2 regions of the Streptomyces sp. HNM0645 genome follow, and region 1 is predicted to be linked to the other one. Evidence: riboswitches for the same ligand, from Rfam matches in the RefSeq annotation. Region 1 holds a riboswitch; the other holds the start of a gene.
The links. A riboswitch is a leader RNA that binds a small molecule or an ion and turns the genes downstream of it on or off. The one in region 1 is predicted to bind S-adenosylmethionine.
Positions count from the first base shown of each region.

Region 2: linked by a shared signal. The riboswitch ahead of thrC (threonine synthase) and the one ahead of QMZ92_RS32080 (aminotransferase class V-fold PLP-dependent enzyme) in region 1 are both predicted to bind S-adenosylmethionine.

Region 1 covers NZ_JASHLT010000063.1:24,235-28,032, forward strand. The annotation lists gene QMZ92_RS32070 (rhomboid family intramembrane serine protease) at 1-483, shown strand, start outside; gene QMZ92_RS32075 (Lrp/AsnC family transcriptional regulator) at 480-761, shown strand; gene QMZ92_RS32080 (aminotransferase class V-fold PLP-dependent enzyme) at 993-2,507, opposite strand; SAM riboswitch class IV at 2,736-2,853, opposite strand; gene trpD (anthranilate phosphoribosyltransferase) at 2,928-3,798, opposite strand, start outside.
Region 2 covers NZ_JASHLT010000038.1:60,570-64,367, reverse strand. The annotation lists gene QMZ92_RS24590 (cold-shock protein) at 1-125, opposite strand, end outside; gene QMZ92_RS24585 (MoaD/ThiS family protein) at 568-843, opposite strand; gene thrC (threonine synthase) at 840-2,129, opposite strand; SAM riboswitch class I at 2,147-2,293, opposite strand; gene QMZ92_RS24575 (glucosyl-3-phosphoglycerate synthase) at 2,426-3,385, shown strand; gene QMZ92_RS24570 (DUF11 domain-containing protein) at 3,475-3,798, shown strand, end outside.

The DNA.
Region 1 (3,798 bases):
GTACACGGCAGCTGGCTCCATCTGCTGGGCAACATGCTCTTCCTCCATGTCTTCGGCGCCATGGTCGAGGAACGCATGGGGCACGCGGAGTTCGCGCTCTTCTACCTGGGGTGCGGCTATCTGGCACTCCTCGCCTACGCGGCGGCCAACGCCGAGTCGGACCACACGCTCGTCGGGGCGTCCGGAGCCATCTCGGGCGTGCTGGGCGCCTTTCTCTGCCTCTTCCCGAGGACGCGGGTGACAAGCCTCTATCCCTTCCTGTTCTTCCTGCCGCTGCGCTTCCCCGCGTGGATGGTGCTGATCTTCTGGTTCGTGCTGCAGTGGCTGGCGGAGGCGCAGAGCTCGTCCACGGGCCCCGGGGTGGCGTATCTGGCACATCTGGTGGGGTTCGGTATCGGGTTCCTCTACGCGTGGGGCCGATTCCGACAGGCCGCTAGAGTGAAACCCCCAGCAGCGGCCACCGAGGGAGAAGGACAGCCGTGATCACCGCGATCGTGCTCATCAAGACCAGCGTGGACCGCATTCCCGAGATCGCCGAGTCGATCGCCTCCCTGGACAGCGTCAGCGAGGTCTTCTCGGTCACCGGCACCTACGACCTGATCGCCATGGTCAGGGTCGCGAAGCACGACGACCTGGCCGATGTGATCCCCGGGCGGATCAGCAAGATCCCCGGAGTCGAGGCCACCGACACCCATGTCGCGTTCCGTACGTACTCCCAGCACGACCTGGAGGCAGCGTTCGCGATCGGACTCGACGCGTAGCTCGCCGCGCGAGCCGGAGGCCGGCCGGAGGCCGACGGGCGCACTCGGGTCCCCGGCGCCGCGGGCACCGGGTCGGCCGGTGCCCGCCGGACCGCTCGGGCCCGGCGTCCCGTGCTGGACGGTGCGGAGCCGGCCGGGGGCGCGCGGAGCGGTCGGGCCGGCGGGCGCCGACGCGGGAGAGGCCCCGCTGCCGTCCCGTCCGGCCCGCACGGCTCACACGGCTCACACGGCTCACACGGCGGGAACGCAACGCCCGTCCTCGGTGCGGTAGTTCCACCTCGCACCGTCGCGCACCAGTTCCGTGACCGCCCCCACGAACCGCTCCACGTGCTCGTCCGGCGTACCGGCCCCGAAGCTGACCCGGATCGCGTTCAGCGGCCTCCCCCGGCCTTCGGCCGGGTGGACCCCCGCCTCGCTTCGCTCGCCCGGCCCGGCCTCCGGGGCACCGCACTCGCCGACCTCCTGCGGGTCACCGCCCAGCAGCGTACGGACCAGCGGGTGGGCGCAGAACAGTCCGTCGCGCACGCCGATGCCGTACTCGGCGGACAGCGCGGCCGCGAAGTGCGAGCTGTTCCAGCCCTCCACCACGAAGGAGATGACGCCGACCCGGGGGGAGTCGTCGCCGAACAGCGACAGCACCCGGACCTCGGGCACTTGGGCGAGACCCGCACGGACCTTCGCGATCAGGTGCCGCTCGCGCTCGACGAGGGCGTCGAAGCCGGCCTCCGTGAGAGCCCTGCAGGCGGAGGCGATCGCGTAGGCGCCGATGACGTTCGGCGAGCCGGCCTCGTGGCGGGCCGCGGTGGTGTGCCACTCGACGTCCACGCCGCCGTCGGTGCGGCGCGAGACCTTCCGCGAGGCGCCGCCGCCCGCGAGGTACGGCTCGGCCTCCTGCAGCCAGTCCGCACGCCCGGCGAGGACACCGGAGCCGAACGGCGCGTACAGCTTGTGCCCGGAGAAGGCGACCCAGTCGACGTCCAGGTCCCGCACGGAGACGCGGTGGTGCGGGGCGAGCTGGGCGGCGTCCAGGACGATGCGCGCGCCGTGGGCGTGCGCCGCAGCGGCCAGTTCCCGTACGGGCCACAGCTCGCCGGTCACGTTGGACGCACCGGTCACACAGACCAGGGCAGGGCCGTAGGGGTCGCGGCGGGCGAGCGCCGACTCCAGCGTCCGGACCGCCTCGCCCGGGGTGCGCGGGGCGTTCAGGTACGTCACACGGGCGCACGCCCACGGCAGCAGGGCGGCGTGGTGCTCGGTCTCGAAGACGAAGACCTCGCAGCCGACGGGGAGCGCGCCGGCCAGCAGGTTCAGCGAGTCGGTCGTCGACCGGGTGAACACGACCTGGTCGCCGTCGCGGCAGTCCAGGAACTCGTGGACCGTGGCCCGGCTGTTCTCGAACAGGTCGGTGGACAACTGCGAGAGGTACCCGGCTCCGCGGTGGACGCTGCCGTAGTACGGGGCGTACGCGGCGACGTCGTCCCACACGCGCTGCAGGGCCGGGGCGCTGGCCGCGTAGTCGAGTGCGGCGTAGGTGACTTCGCCGGCGGTCACGAGCGGCACGGCGACGTCCCGGCCGAGCACCGGCAGCGGGGCGCCGCAGCAGGGGTCGTGGTCGCCGGCGGCGGTTCGGGCGACGGCCGCGACGGCTCCGGCCGGGCCGTCCGCGGACGTGACGGCGGAGGCGGCGGAGGCGGCGGAGGCGGCGGCAGGGGTGGCGGTCTCGACGGTGTGCGGGCGCACGGACATGGCGGTATCTCCCGGCAGGTAAGGGCGAAATGGGCGTGAAGGACCCGCACGGCGGCACGACGGCCGGCAACGGCCGCTCCGTATACGGGTGCTGCCTCGACGCACGGCACAACAGGCGCGCACGGAGGGGGAAAAGGGGCCGAGGGGCCCTAACGCATTCGCTTGCTCACGAGACAGCTCCCTCGAGGACCAGGACCCCAGGGCTGCGACATTCACCGATGTCCGCGGGGTCCGCGCTTGCCGTGGACCTCGCTGCCCACGGCCTGGTCTTCACCCGGGGCACCCCGCCACGGACGGAGGGTTGCCGGACAGCGGGCCGGGGCCGTAGTCGCTGTCACTCATGACCTTGGGAAGCATCCTGCCATACGCCCCACTGTGCGCAAGGCGCGGTCCGCCATCCGGACTGCGCCCCGCGTCACGTCACGCGTTGCTCGCCGCCACCCAGCGGTCCAGCGCCCGCTTCGCCCCCCCCGAGTCGATGGACTCCGCGGCCCGGGCCATTCCGGCCCTGAGCCGGTCCACGAGATCACCCTCGTCCCCGCCGAGCGCGACCAGCGCCGCGGCCGAGTTCAGCAGGACCGCGTCCCGCACGGGCCCGGTCTCCCCGGCGAGCAGCCGACGGGCGACATCCGCGTTGTACGAGGCGTCCGCGCCGCGCAGCGCCTCCACCGGGACCAGCTCGATGCCCACGTCCCGGGGGTCGAAGGCCTCCTCGTGCACGGCACCGTCCCGGACCGCCCACACCCGCGAGGTCGCGGTCGTCGTGAGCTCGTCCAGGCCGTCGTCGCCGCGGAAGACCAGCGCGCTGGAGCCCCGCGCGGCCAGCACACCGGCCATGATCGGGGCCATCCGGGCGTCCGCGACGCCGGTGGCCTGGGCCCTCACCCGAGCGGGGTTGGTCAGCGGACCCAGGAAGTTGAAAGTCGTACGGATTCCGAGCTCCCTGCGGGCCGCGGCGACGTGCCGCAGCGCCGGGTGGAACTTCACCGCGAAGCAGAAGGTGATCCCCGCCTCCTCGGCGACCGCGGCGACCCGCTCCGGCGTCAGCTCCAGATTGACGCCGAGCTTCTCCAGGACGTCCGAGGCTCCGCTCGCGCTCGACGCGGCCCGGTTGCCGTGCTTGACCACCTTCGCACCGGTGCCGGCCACGACGATCGCGGACATGGTGGAGATGTTGACGGTCTTGGCGCCGTCGCCGCCCGTGCCCACGATGTCGACCGTGTCACCGGGCACCTCTATCGTCCGGGCGTGCTCGTACATCGTCCGCACGAGCCCGGAGATCTCCTCGACG
Region 2 (3,798 bases), on a different contig from region 1:
TCCAGGGTGCGGTATCCGTCCATCTGGATCGCGCTGTAGTGGACGAAAACATCCGCACCACCGTCGACCGCGATGAAGCCATACCCCTTCTCCGCGTTGAACCACTTGACGGTGCCCTGAGCCATGCCTAACTCCCCTATTACTGGCCCTTGCACAGGACCGCACTTCGCGGACCCGGGTCAGACCTCACCCAGCGGAGTCCCCCGGTGCCCGGAGGGGCATACGGATGACCCATGGATGTGCGCCGGAACGCGTCGACCGCGGCTGAATGTATCTGTCCAACTGCCGTCTGCAACAGGTCAATCGGACGAGAATTCCGGGCAGGACCGAAAGGATGAATTAGCAGAAATGTGAGCGTTCCCGGGCAAGTCGGGCCGGGCAAAGCGCACTTATTGCGCATCACGCTCGAACACTTTGGCTGTTTCTTGTCGTGCGCGACCGCATTCTCATATGCGCCTGGCACACGCAGCGGAGGGGGCTTCCCCAACTCTATCGCGCTCAACCATGCAGAAACGCCCCCTCCGCCGAGCTTGCGGAGGGGGCGCTTCTGCTGACTCTGCGTGGCGATCAGCCGCCTGCCACCGCGGGGATGATCGACACCCCGGCACCGTCCGGCGTCGCCGTCTCCAGGCCCTGCTCGAAACGCACGTCGTCGTCGTTGACGTACACGTTCACGAAACGGCGCAGCTTGCCCTGGTCGTCCAGGACCCGGGCCGCGATGCCCGTGTGGTTCTTCTCCAGGTCGGCGATGACCTCGGCGAGGGTGGCGCCCTCGGCCGGGACCTCGGCCCGGCCGCCCGTGTAGGTGCGGAGGATGGTGGGGATGCGGACGTTGACGCTCATGCGAGGCCAGCCTCTCGGAAGGAGTCCAGGTTCGGGCGGATGACTGCGGACATACCCGTGGTCGGGGCCACCGCGTCGAGGGTCTTGAGGCCGTCACCCGTGTTGACGACCACCGTCGTGAGGGCCGGGTCGATCACTCCGGCCTCGATCAGCTTCTTCGCCACACCGAGGGTCGTACCGCCCGCGGTCTCGGTGAAGATGCCCTCGGTGCGGGCCAGCAGCTTGATCGCGTCCACGATCTCCTCGTCGGTGACGTCCTCGACGGCACCGCCGGTGCGCCGGCAGATGTCGAGCACGTACGGACCGTCCGCCGGGTTGCCGATCGCCAGGGACTTGGCGATGGTGTCCGGCTTCTGCGGCCTGACCACCTCGTGGCCGGCCTTGAACGCCACGGACACCGGGGAGCAGCCCTCGGCCTGGGCGCCGAAGATCTTGTAGGGCCGGTCCTCGACCAGACCCAGCCTGATCAGCTCCTGGAGCCCCTTGTCGATCTTGGTGAGCTGGGAGCCGGAGGCGATCGGGATGACGATCTGGTCCGGCAGCCGCCAGCCGAGCTGCTCGCAGATCTCGTACGCCAGCGTCTTGGAGCCCTCGGCGTAGTACGGGCGGAGGTTGACGTTGACGAAGCCCCAGCCCTCGCCCGCCGGGTCGCCGATGAGCTCGGAGCAGAAGCGGTTGACGTCGTCGTAGTTGCCCTCGATGCCGACCAGCTCTCCGCCGTAGACGGCGGCCATGACGACCTTGCCCTGCTCCAGGTCGTGCGGGATGAACACGCACGAGCGGAAGCCGGCGCGCGCGGCCGCGGCGCCGACGGCACCGGCCAGGTTGCCGGTGGAGGAGCAGGAGAGGGTCGTGAAGCCGAAGGCCCGGGCGGCCTCGATCGCCTGGGCGACGACCCGGTCCTTGAAGGAGTGGGTCGGGTTGCCGGAGTCGTCCTTGACCCAGAGTCCGCCGGTGACGCCGAGCTCGCGGGCGAGGTTGTCGGCCTGGACGAGCTTGGTGAAGCCAGGGTTCAGGTTCGGCTTGCTCGCCACGTCGGCGGGCACGGGCAGCAGCGGCGCGTAGCGCCAGATGTTCTCCGGACCGCTCTCGATCCGCTTGCGCAGTTCCTCGGCGTCGCCGCTCGGCAGGTCGTACGCGACTTCGAGCGGCCCGAAACAGGCTTCGCAGGCGAAGATCGGACCGAGGGCGAAGCGCTCGCCGCACTCGCGGCAGGAGAGCCCGGAGGCGGGGCCCAGATCGACGGTGTCGGCAGAATCGGTGGTGGCAACAGTCTGCACAGCCATGGAGGCGAGGCCCTTTCTCCTCATCTTCCCCGCGGTGCGTTTCACCGCGAGACGGAATTGGCACCTTCCCTAGCCGTGAGCCTCGGCCGCGATGGGCGGCGAGATCGGCTGGAGGGTTGCCGGGGCTTCAACGGGCCGTGTCCCTCTGCCCCTCTGGATGAGCGGTATTCGATTGTCTCGATTCGATTGTCTCGGCGCGGCGACCCCGACATGCATCGGCGGTCCGCGTTGTTCAAGACTGTAACCGAACCCCCGGACGCTTGAGATGGTCGTCCGATCCGCGAGATGGAGATCACGTGCTGGAAGAGGTGGAGCGCTGGCTGGCCCGGCGGTCCTGGTCGATGGCGGACCGCCCACTGGACCGGCTGCTGTCCGCCAAGCAGGACACCACGGTCAGCGTGGTGCTCCCCGCACTGAACGAGGAGGCGACGGTCGGGGAGATCGTCGCCGTGATCCGGCGCGACCTGATGACCGACGCGGTGCCGCTCGTGGACGAGCTGGTCGTCGTCGACTCGGGGTCGACGGACCGCACCGCCGAGGTCGCCGCACGCGCAGGCGCCCGGGTGGTGCACCGGGACGCGATACTCCCGCGCGTCCCGGCCGTGCCCGGCAAGGGCGAGGTGCTGTGGCGCTCCCTCCTGGCGACCGTCGGCGACGTCGTCTGCTTCGTGGACGCCGACCTGAAGGAGTTCTCGGCGGACTTCGTGTCCGGGACCGTCGGACCGCTGCTGACCGACCCCGAGGTGCAGTTCGTCAAGGCGATGTACGACCGGCCGCTCGGTGACGCACCCGGCCAGGGCGGGAGGGTGACCGAGCTGGTGGCGCGCCCCCTGCTCAATCTGCACTGGCCGCAGCTCGCGGGATTCGTCCAGCCGCTCGGCGGGGAGTACGCGGCGCGGCGCTCGCTGCTGGAGCGGCTGCCCTTCCCGGTCGGCTACGGGGTGGAGCTGGGCCTGCTGGTGGACGCGCTGCACACGGTGGGCCTGGACGCGCTGGCGCAGGTGGACGTAGGCGTGCGGCTGCACCGCCACCAGGACGGGCAGGCGCTGGGCCGGATGGCGGCGGCGATCTACCGCACGGCCCAGCTGCGCCTTTCGCGCGGGCACCTGGTCCGCCCGGCACTGACCCAGTTCGAGCGCGGCGAGGGCGGTTTCGTCCCGAGGACGCACGCGGTGGACACGGAGGAGCGTCCGCCGATGGCGGACATCGCCGAGTACGCGAGCCGGGCGGGGCGGCGCAACACGGGCGCGGCGTAACACGGCCCAGCCGGAATGATTGCCTACATTTCGGACTTATGGGCAATTCGAGTTCACAGCGTGCTCGGGTCTTCCGTTCCGTTCGGGCCGTGTCCGGCCAGGACCTGACGAGGGACCGCGGGCGCAGCAGAGGCGATCGGCCCCGGTTCCTCGGGGCCCTGGCGGTCACCGCGGGTGCCGCGGCCGTCACGACGGGCTTCGTGCCGGCGGCTGCCGCCCTGTCGGCGCCGGCCCCCGATCTGGAGATCACCAAGACTGCGTCGGCGAAGAGGGTCGCCCTCGGGGACACCCTCACGTTCACCATCAGGGCGACGAACAACGGCGAGCGGGACCTCCCCGACGTGCGCTTCACCGACGATCTCGGCGGCACCCTCGACGACGCCGTCTACGACCGCAACGCCCGGACCACCCTC